Regions from separate parts of the Priestia sp. VA7 genome, predicted to be linked through region 2. Evidence: riboswitches for the same ligand, from Rfam matches in the RefSeq annotation. Region 2 holds a riboswitch; the other holds the start of a gene.
What was found. Region 2 has a riboswitch for cyclic di-AMP ahead of AC0C45_RS05120 (potassium channel family protein). Riboswitches for the same ligand answer to the same signal wherever they lie in the genome.
Positions count from the first base shown of each region.

Region 1: it holds a riboswitch for cyclic di-AMP, as region 2 does, so the genes downstream of both, AC0C45_RS27845 (cation:dicarboxylate symporter family transporter) here and AC0C45_RS05120 (potassium channel family protein) in region 2, are expected to answer to the same signal.

Region 1 covers NZ_JBVQPN010000014.1:17,265-21,626, forward strand. Annotated here, with positions in the region: gene AC0C45_RS27835 (DedA family protein) at 1-490, opposite strand, end outside; gene ytvI (sporulation integral membrane protein YtvI) at 651-1,682, opposite strand; gene AC0C45_RS27845 (cation:dicarboxylate symporter family transporter) at 1,896-3,155, opposite strand; cyclic di-AMP (ydaO/yuaA leader) riboswitch at 3,262-3,401, opposite strand; gene AC0C45_RS27850 (undecaprenyl-diphosphate phosphatase) at 3,674-4,362, opposite strand, start outside.
Region 2 covers NZ_JBVQPN010000001.1:982,213-986,574, reverse strand. Annotated here, with positions in the region: gene AC0C45_RS05125 (TrkH family potassium uptake protein) at 1-571, opposite strand, end outside; gene AC0C45_RS05120 (potassium channel family protein) at 575-1,234, opposite strand; cyclic di-AMP (ydaO/yuaA leader) riboswitch at 1,359-1,503, opposite strand; gene AC0C45_RS05115 (carboxymuconolactone decarboxylase family protein) at 1,619-2,077, opposite strand; gene AC0C45_RS05110 (Lrp/AsnC family transcriptional regulator) at 2,198-2,653, shown strand; gene AC0C45_RS05105 (peptidyl-prolyl cis-trans isomerase) at 2,933-3,835, opposite strand; gene AC0C45_RS05100 (S1C family serine protease) at 3,832-4,362, opposite strand, start outside.

The DNA.
Region 1 (4,362 bases), on a different contig from region 2:
CTTTCCACTTAGGTCCTAACTTATATCCTAAATATACGTAAATAGCCGTTACTGGAAGCATCGCCACAAATGTATAAATAGAAAACAGCCATACATTCATTTTTGCCATCCCGCACGGAAAAGAGATAGCCGTGCGCACTCCTGGAATAAAGCGTCCAAAAAAAGCAACCCCGCTGCCGTACTTATTAAAAAAGCGATCGGCGGCGTCAATTTCTTTTTCTTTCACCAAAAAGTATTTTCCATATTTTAAAACCAGCGGTCGTCCACCGTAACGTCCCAGTCCATAAAGAGTCAACGGTCCACAAACACCGCCTACTGTACCTGCAAGGATAGCCAGATACAAGTTCATATCACCTTGGTACACCCAATAACCTACTAAAGGTAAAACAAGCTCTGCCGGGACAAACTCAAACGTTAATGCTAGAATTACGCCAAAATAAGAGAGCTGTTTTAGCGCTTCAATTAAAGAAAGTAAAACCGACTCTAACAAAAATTCTCCTCCTCATATCATTAAATCTAAGACTGCAAAACTATAATTTAGCCGATTGATAGATAAAAACCAACGCGGCATAGTTTTTTCCTTTCCCTCTTTACGTATTACGTACTACAAAAGTTTCAATAAAAAAAAGCGCTAGTTTTATCCAGCACTTTTATAGTTTAAAGTTAATTTGAATAATACCTACTTTACGAAGAGCATCGTATAAAATAACTAAAGCCGGTCCTAAAAATAATCCGACAAAGCCTAAAAGTTTAAATCCAATGTACAAACTAACTAGTGCAGCCAAAGGTGAAATACCCATATTTGTAGAAAATACTTTTGGTTCTACTACACGTCTTACTACCGTAATGACTCCAAATAGAATAAATAAGCCGATTGCTAATGAGTCATGCCCTTGCGTAAGAGCAAAAATCCCCCATGGAACGAGCACCGAGCCTGTCCCAAGGATTGGTAAGATATCGACAATTACAATTAATAAACTAAGCAGCGCGGTATACGGAACATCTAATAACCAAAGCCCTACATAAGCCATTACAAACGTCATGACACTTAAGATAATTTGTGCCTTAATAAAACCAACCCCCGCTTGGATAAGCTGAGTGATGACAACTTGTAGCTTATATTTCGTTTCTTCTGTTAAAAATGACTTAATTTTATTTTTAATAGCAGGCAGCTCAAGGCTGATAAATACAAGTGCTACTAAATAAATAAGAAACTCTAATAGAAACCCAGGAACAGTAGCAGCAAAACTAATGATGATTTCCACGGTACTTTTTAATAGAGAATCTAATGAATTTACGGTTTTTTCAAGCGTGCGCTCGATAGAAGAAATCACTTCTGTAGGAAGAGCGTTTGAATAGTATTTCCACTTAATAATAGTTGGAAAAATCGCGGTTTCATAGATTTCTTTTACAAAGGAAGGCGCTATTTTTGAAAGAGCAACCACTTGCGTAACGATTGTCCGAACAATAAAAAATCCAATAAGTATGAGCGAAACAACATATAAAATGAAGGTCATAAGCACTGCATAGACTCTCTTCATTTTAAAAGATTGATGCAATTTTTGAACAATACCCTCAAGCGCTAATGCTGTTAATAAAGCAAACACAATTGGTAAACTGTAAGGGATTAACAAACATACGATTACTATCGAGGCGATGACCCATATTCGCTTTTTCCACATACTCTACTATCCCCCTACTAGCTAAGCTATCTCTATATTTATTGATAAAGAAAGGAACCAGTGACTGCTTTTATGTAAGAATAAAATTTGGATATATTTATACCTGATGTTACATATTATAGGGTCAATTCCCATAATAATAAAGGAATTATTATGAAAAAAGCTACTTATTCTAATTTTTCGAATAGAATAAGTAGCTTTTTAATTTATAAATTAGCCGGCTCTCATGATCTCTGTACCTTTTTTAGGGTCAAATTTGCCTTCAGATTTAGACATCACAATTGCTGCTAGTGTGTTTCCTACTAAGTTAACAACCGTACGTGCCATATCCATGATTCTGTCTACTCCAGCAATGAAGGCTAATCCTTCTGCCGGAACACCGATTGTTCCAAGAGTAGCCAGTAATACAACAAATGATGTTCCTGGCACGGCAGCCATTCCTTTAGATGTAACCATCAATACCAGGATAAGCGTCAGCTGTTGAACGATCGTTAAATCAATACCGTACACCTGCGCTAAGAATAACGCTGCAATCGCTTGATAAAGAACGGAACCATCTAGGTTAAATGTATAACCAATTGGTACAACGAACGATACGATAGCTTTTGGACAGCCCATCTTTTCAAGTTTTTCCATAATACGCGGAAGAACTGTCTCAGAACTAGATGTACTGTATGCTAACAATAGTTCATCTTTCATATAGCGGAATAAGTGGAAAATGTTAATTCCTGCCCATTTCGCAATTCCTCCTAATACAACAAGTAGGAAGAAAATTAAAGCTAAGTAAACTAAGATAACAAGCTTTCCTAATGAAAGAAGTGAATCTAAGCCGAATTTTGAAACTGTTACACCAATTAAAGCAAATACACCAATTGGCGCCACTTTCATTACAAGGTTTACCACGTGAAACATTGCGTGAGAAACACCGTCGAAGAATTGTACAACTGGCTTTCCTCTTTCTCCAATTGCCGCTACTCCAAGTGCAAATAACACTGTAAAGAAGATAATTGCTAGCATGTCTCCTTCAACAATTGACTGGAAAAAGTTTGTCGGAACAATGTGTAAGAAAGTTTCAGCCACTGACTTTCCTTCTTGCTGTTCGGATGTTTCAACGTATTGTGAAATATCACTCTTCTGTGCTGAATGAATGTCTACACCTTGCCCAGGATGAAAAATATTAGCAATCAATACACCGATTACAATTGCAAAAGTCGTAATAATTTCAAAATAGAGAATGGTTTTAACGCCGAGCTTTCCGACCTGTTTACCGCTCCCTGCTCCTGCAACTCCAACGACTAAGCTTGAGATAACAATTGGAATAACAATCATCTTAATTAATCTTAAAAACAGGTCTCCTAGCGGCTGTAGGTATGTTACTACACGCGGATCATTAAACCAAATTACCCCTACAAGAACACCGAGGATTAATCCGGTAAAAATCTGCGTAGCCAAACCAAAACGAATTTTTTTCATAGATGTACCTCCCCAAAGATGTATGACATTTGTATATACTTTTCTGAAAAAACAAAAAAAGACTATTCTTAAGAAAGAACAGCCTTTTACTTACGCTATTTTGGGCTCTTTCTCTCAATGAAGCAAACGGGGTTAACTGTCGGATTCGGAATTGAGAGTTTCCTACCTTTTGTAAGGATTCACCCCAAGGCAGCTTTACTGCCGATAATGATTCCCCCGCTCTATACGATTAAGCTTATTATTCAGTTTTTATAAAATTAAAACGATCTATACGTTGTCATACGTTTTTTACAGTCAATAAAACTAAACAGAAGTCTTACTTTTACTTAACTTTATACTGCACAAATATTAATTTACTATTTTTCGACACGTTTTGTCAATACCTATGTTTATAAAACGCTTTCAAAAGGCGATAATATATATTTATGCAAAAAAGCTATTGCAATGTTGCAATAGCTTTTTCTTGCTCTTTGAGTCTCTATTAGAAGTTTAAGGGAATAAAGAACACGCGTATTTTTTTATAAAAATACAAAATATAGAATAGCTGCTAAAACAATTCGATATAGTGCAAATGGTACTAATTTGATACGATTAATTAATTTCAAGAAAAAGCGAATAGATACCAGCGCAAAAATAAAGGCGCTGATAAAACCAGCAATAAAAAACGGTAGTGCATCTGATGTGAAATACTGCCAGTTTTTAACCAATGAAAGTCCACTTGCTCCTGCCATGATTGGCACTGCCATAATAAATGTAAAATCTGCCGCTGCCTTATGGCTCATTCCAAGAAGAACCCCTCCTGAAATCGTTGAGCCTGAACGAGAAAAACCTGGCCAAAGAGCAATACATTGAAACAGTCCTATACCCAGTGCTTGTCCATAAGACATTTGGTCCACCGTCTCTACACGCGGACGTTTAGGTCCAAACAAATCTGCTAGAATCATTAATACAGCTCCGACTACTAAGCCAATTAGTACCGTATTTAAAGAAAACAAATGTTCATCAATGTAATCATCAAACAAAAGTCCTAACACTCCTGCAGGTAACAGTCCAACAATTACCTGCATTAAATTCAAGCGATTTGTCGGTCCAATTGGAGCAGCTGGCTTTTTTCCCAATCCTAATAAATTAATGAAACGATCTTTAAAAATAACTACTACTGCTAAGATCGAACCTAGCTGAATAACAATTTTAAATGTATTAGCTA
Region 2 (4,362 bases):
TTATGTTAATAATAGGATCTCCAACATACTGCACTAAGTTATCAGAAAGTAGTCCAAACCCTGCGTTATTAAAAGCCGAAATTGAATGAAACAAGCTAAAGAACAGCCCCTTAGACCATCCGAACTCCGGAACCCAGCGTATCGCTAGAAAGATAAGTGCAACAAACTCAATTAAAAATGAAAAGATAAACAGCCTTTTAACTAGCAGGACAACTCCACCGACGCTCGTTTGATTTAGTGCCTGCTGAACGAGCATACGCTCTTTAAATCCAATTTTTTTACCTAGCATCATAAAAATCAACACGGCAAATGACATAATGCCAAGACCGCCTATTTGAATTAACAGCATAATAATGATTTGACCGATGACGGTAAAACGAGTACCTGTATCTACGACGGCTAAGCCGGTTACTGTCATAGCGGAAGTAGACGTAAAAAGGGCATCTACCCACCGGATTGGCTCAGTAGTAGAAACAGGCATCATCAATAGAAGAGCACCCATAATAATTCCTCCGCCAAAAATGGAGACAAGCAGCTGCGGAGGAGTGAGTTTAATGATTTGTTTTTTCATAAGTTAAACTCCTTCTTCTTCAAAACGGTTCAAATCGCGGTTATGTCCGATGACAATCAGCATATCTCCTTGTTCAATTATTTCATGTGCGGTAGGCGAGATCACCATTTCCCCGTCTTTTCGCTGAAAGCCGATAATATTGCAGCCATACTTGGCACGAATGTTTAAATCAAACAGCGTTTTATTATGAAGTTTCTTAGAGGCGACAATTTCGACGATACTATAATCCTTTGACAATTCAATATAATCAATGATTTTTTCTGACACCACGTGATGAGCAATACGCTTAGCAATATCGCGCTCAGGGTGAATGACTTTATCCGCTCCTATTTTTTCGAGCACTTTTTGATGATACATATTCACTGCTTTTACCCATACTTGCTTAACGCCCATATCTTTTAAAAGCATCGTTGCCAGCACGCTTGCTTCGATATCATCTCCAAACGAAATAAGAGCATGATCAACATTGCGAATACCTAGCCCCTTTAAGCTAGCTTCATCAATCGCGTTTGCTTGCACAACATATGTAGCTGAGTTGCTAAATTTATTTACTACCTCCTGATTGCGGTCAATAGCGAGCACATCCACATCCAGATTAGCAAACTCTTCAACCAAACTGCCTCCAAAACGACCTAATCCCAATACAGCAAACTGTTTTTTCATAATGTATTTATTCCTTTCTTCAACTGCTGTGTGTTCTCTTAGCTTATACTTTTTCTAAAAAATTACATCTTTTTCTTAAAAAAAGCGCAAAAAAACACAGGAAGGCTCCTGTGTTTTTCCACACTCTTCCCCCTCAAAACGCTTGCGAAGTTAGCTGTCGGGTTCGGGTTTTAAGAGTAACCCTACCTTTTTAAGGATTCACCCCGGAGCACAATATGTGCGTACATAATGGGTCCTCCGCTCCGTAATGGATTAAGCGATTTTTATTCAAATATCTATGATCTATTTTTTAGAATAATCGATTCGATTCATGATACGTTTCACTTTACGAAAGCTATCTTACTCCTGTGGATTTTGTCTGTCAAGATATTTTTAGCGAAGACCTCACTTGCCCTGCAAGCTGCAAAAATCATATAAATCTAAACTGACAATCATTTTGTGAAATTGATCAAATAAATTAATAACAGCTAAAAGCTCTAACAGCTGCGTATCACTGTAAAATTTCTTTAATTGATTCATATCAGCATCCGTCAACTCCCTTGGACGCACCCGGTATACATCAATAAATCGAAACAGCAGTCGATCTTTTTCTTCCAGCTCTTTTTCTCTTAACACTTTTTGATTAAGCGTCTCATCGCCTACATATGACATGCTCATACACGTCTCACAGCCGTTAACACCTGCTAGATAAAGCCTTATTTTTTCCTTAGTCTCTTTTTCTACTATATCGCTGTTCCAAAGCGTGTCGTAAAGCTCATCATACAATCTTTTTACATGCGGAATTAAATTCAATGCTTTTTCAAAATTTGTTCCCTCTTCGTTTGCTAACAAAACTCTTGCCATTTTTCACTCACTCCTTTTTAATTATTATAGTAAGAAAAATGGAAATTTCAGATTACAGATAAAACATCTTAGCTACTATTACTAATCAAATGAAATGTTAATGAGAAAGAAGGTTTTCAATTGAAAATTGATGAAATTGATTTATCGATTTTGCAGGCGCTGCAGCAAAACAGCCGCCTTTCCTTACGAGAGCTAGGAAAACAAATTAACTTGTCTCCTCCTTCGGTGGCAGAGCGAGTACGACAGCTAGAGAGCTTTGGCGTTATAAAAGGGTATACGATTGATATTGATTATGAAAAGCTGCATTTGCCCGTGTCGTGTTTTATTGAAGTAACGATGAAAAACGGAGAGCACGAGCGTTTTAAACGATTTATTTCTCAGTATCCCTACGCTTTATTCTGTGAACGCATCGCCGGGCAAGCCTGCTTTATTACAAAGCTTCAGCTTCCTCACCTGCACGTACTCGAACAATTTATTAACGAAATTACACCTTATGCCAAAACGATTTCACACATCGCCCTTTCTCACGTGGAGATGGCTCCTGCATTATTGAGTCATTTAAAAGATGAAAAGTGATTGAAACGTAACGAAAAAATCCGAACGATTGGATTGATCGTTCGGATTTTCTTTCCACTAAACTACTTTTGTCCCAGCCTCTTTTATTCGTCCAACAGCATAAAAAATAACCCTCCAAAGCTGGAGGGTATAAATTTTCCGAATAATGAAAGTTTTACAACTTCATTTTATCAGGTGACGACATTTCTGTCTACTTAAAAATGTAAAAGAGCTCTCTAGTACTAGAGAGCTCTTTTACTTGCTTGTTTTGGAGAAACAATCAATCTATATAAAAGGGAACTACCTAAGGCTGAAAGTCACGTGAAACCTTGGCAGTTCATCCTGGATATACCGGTTGATATGATTCAAAACAAGTTCTTTCATCATTTCTTCTTTGACTTCTGATTCCGTTTTTTTATCTTTTTGTTTTAAAATAAGAATATAATAGACTTTACCCATTTTAATGGGCTTACTACTCTCTCCGATGTGCTGTTTTTTTAAAACATCTATAAAAGAGGGAGATAGACTTGAAAGCTTTAGATTATCAGCATTCTCTATTTTGCTGACTGTCTGGACATCAGCATATTTTTTTTGAACGTCCTGAAGAGATGTTCCTTTTTGCAGTTCAGCCGCAGCGGCAGCGGCATCATATAAAGTAGAAAAAGCCAGCTGCGTAAAAGATACGCGCGTTAGATCGTTTTCAATACGTTTATAGTAAGCAGTTAGTTCATCAGACGTAATTTGTTTGCGGAAATATTCTTCTAATTTAAACTGATTCGTTAGCTGGTTGGTTACATCACTAGAACGAATATTTAACACTTCATAACCTTGTTTTCTTGTATCCTCGTTATATGAGCGTTTAATTTGCTTCCACATATCCTCGACTTGTTTTTGTACTTTATCGCTTGTCTTTAGATGTGAAATTAAGATTTTTTGCATAACAAGCTGCCGCAATAACTCTTTGCGGTAGCTTGTATCATTTAGCGGAGCATCTGGATTTAAGAACCCTTCAACGGCTAAAAAACGGTTGAATTCAGCTCCTGTCACCTTGCCTCCCTCATACGCTGCCAGTTCTTTGGTAGAAGATAACTGACTAATTTCTACAGAAGGAAACATCGTGTTTGAATGCTTCCCTCCGCAGCCGGTTAAAAATCCGAAGGCTGTTAATACTGCTAGTAGCAGCTTTAACGGTGTTGGACTCATCCATTGTTATCCTGCTGCTCTGAAAGCTTCAGAGAAATAGTTTGTTTTTTTCCATTTCGATACACGTCTAATTTTACCGTGTCTCCTACTTTACGTTTTGTGTATAGATATTGACGTAAATCACTGGATGTTTTGACTTCATTTCCATCGATGGCAACAATCACGTCTTTTGATTGTAAACCTGCATCAGAAGCAGAAGAGAATGGTTCAACCGTCGTTACGACAACTCCTTCAGACGTATCGCTGGTTAGGCCTAGCTGGTTTTGTTTTGTTGCAGCTGAAAGCTGACCTACATCTTGAAGACCTACCCCCATATATGGACGCGTTATTTTTCCGTTTTTCATCAGCTGTTCAATCGTCGGCTGCACTTCATCGCTTGGAAGAGCAAAGCCGATGCCTTCTACATTGTCTTCTGAAATTTTCATACTGTTGATACCGACTACTTCACCGGAAGAATTGATTAAGGCACCGCCGCTGTTTCCTGGATTAATCGCCGCATCCGTTTGAATTGCATCTACGTTCCAATT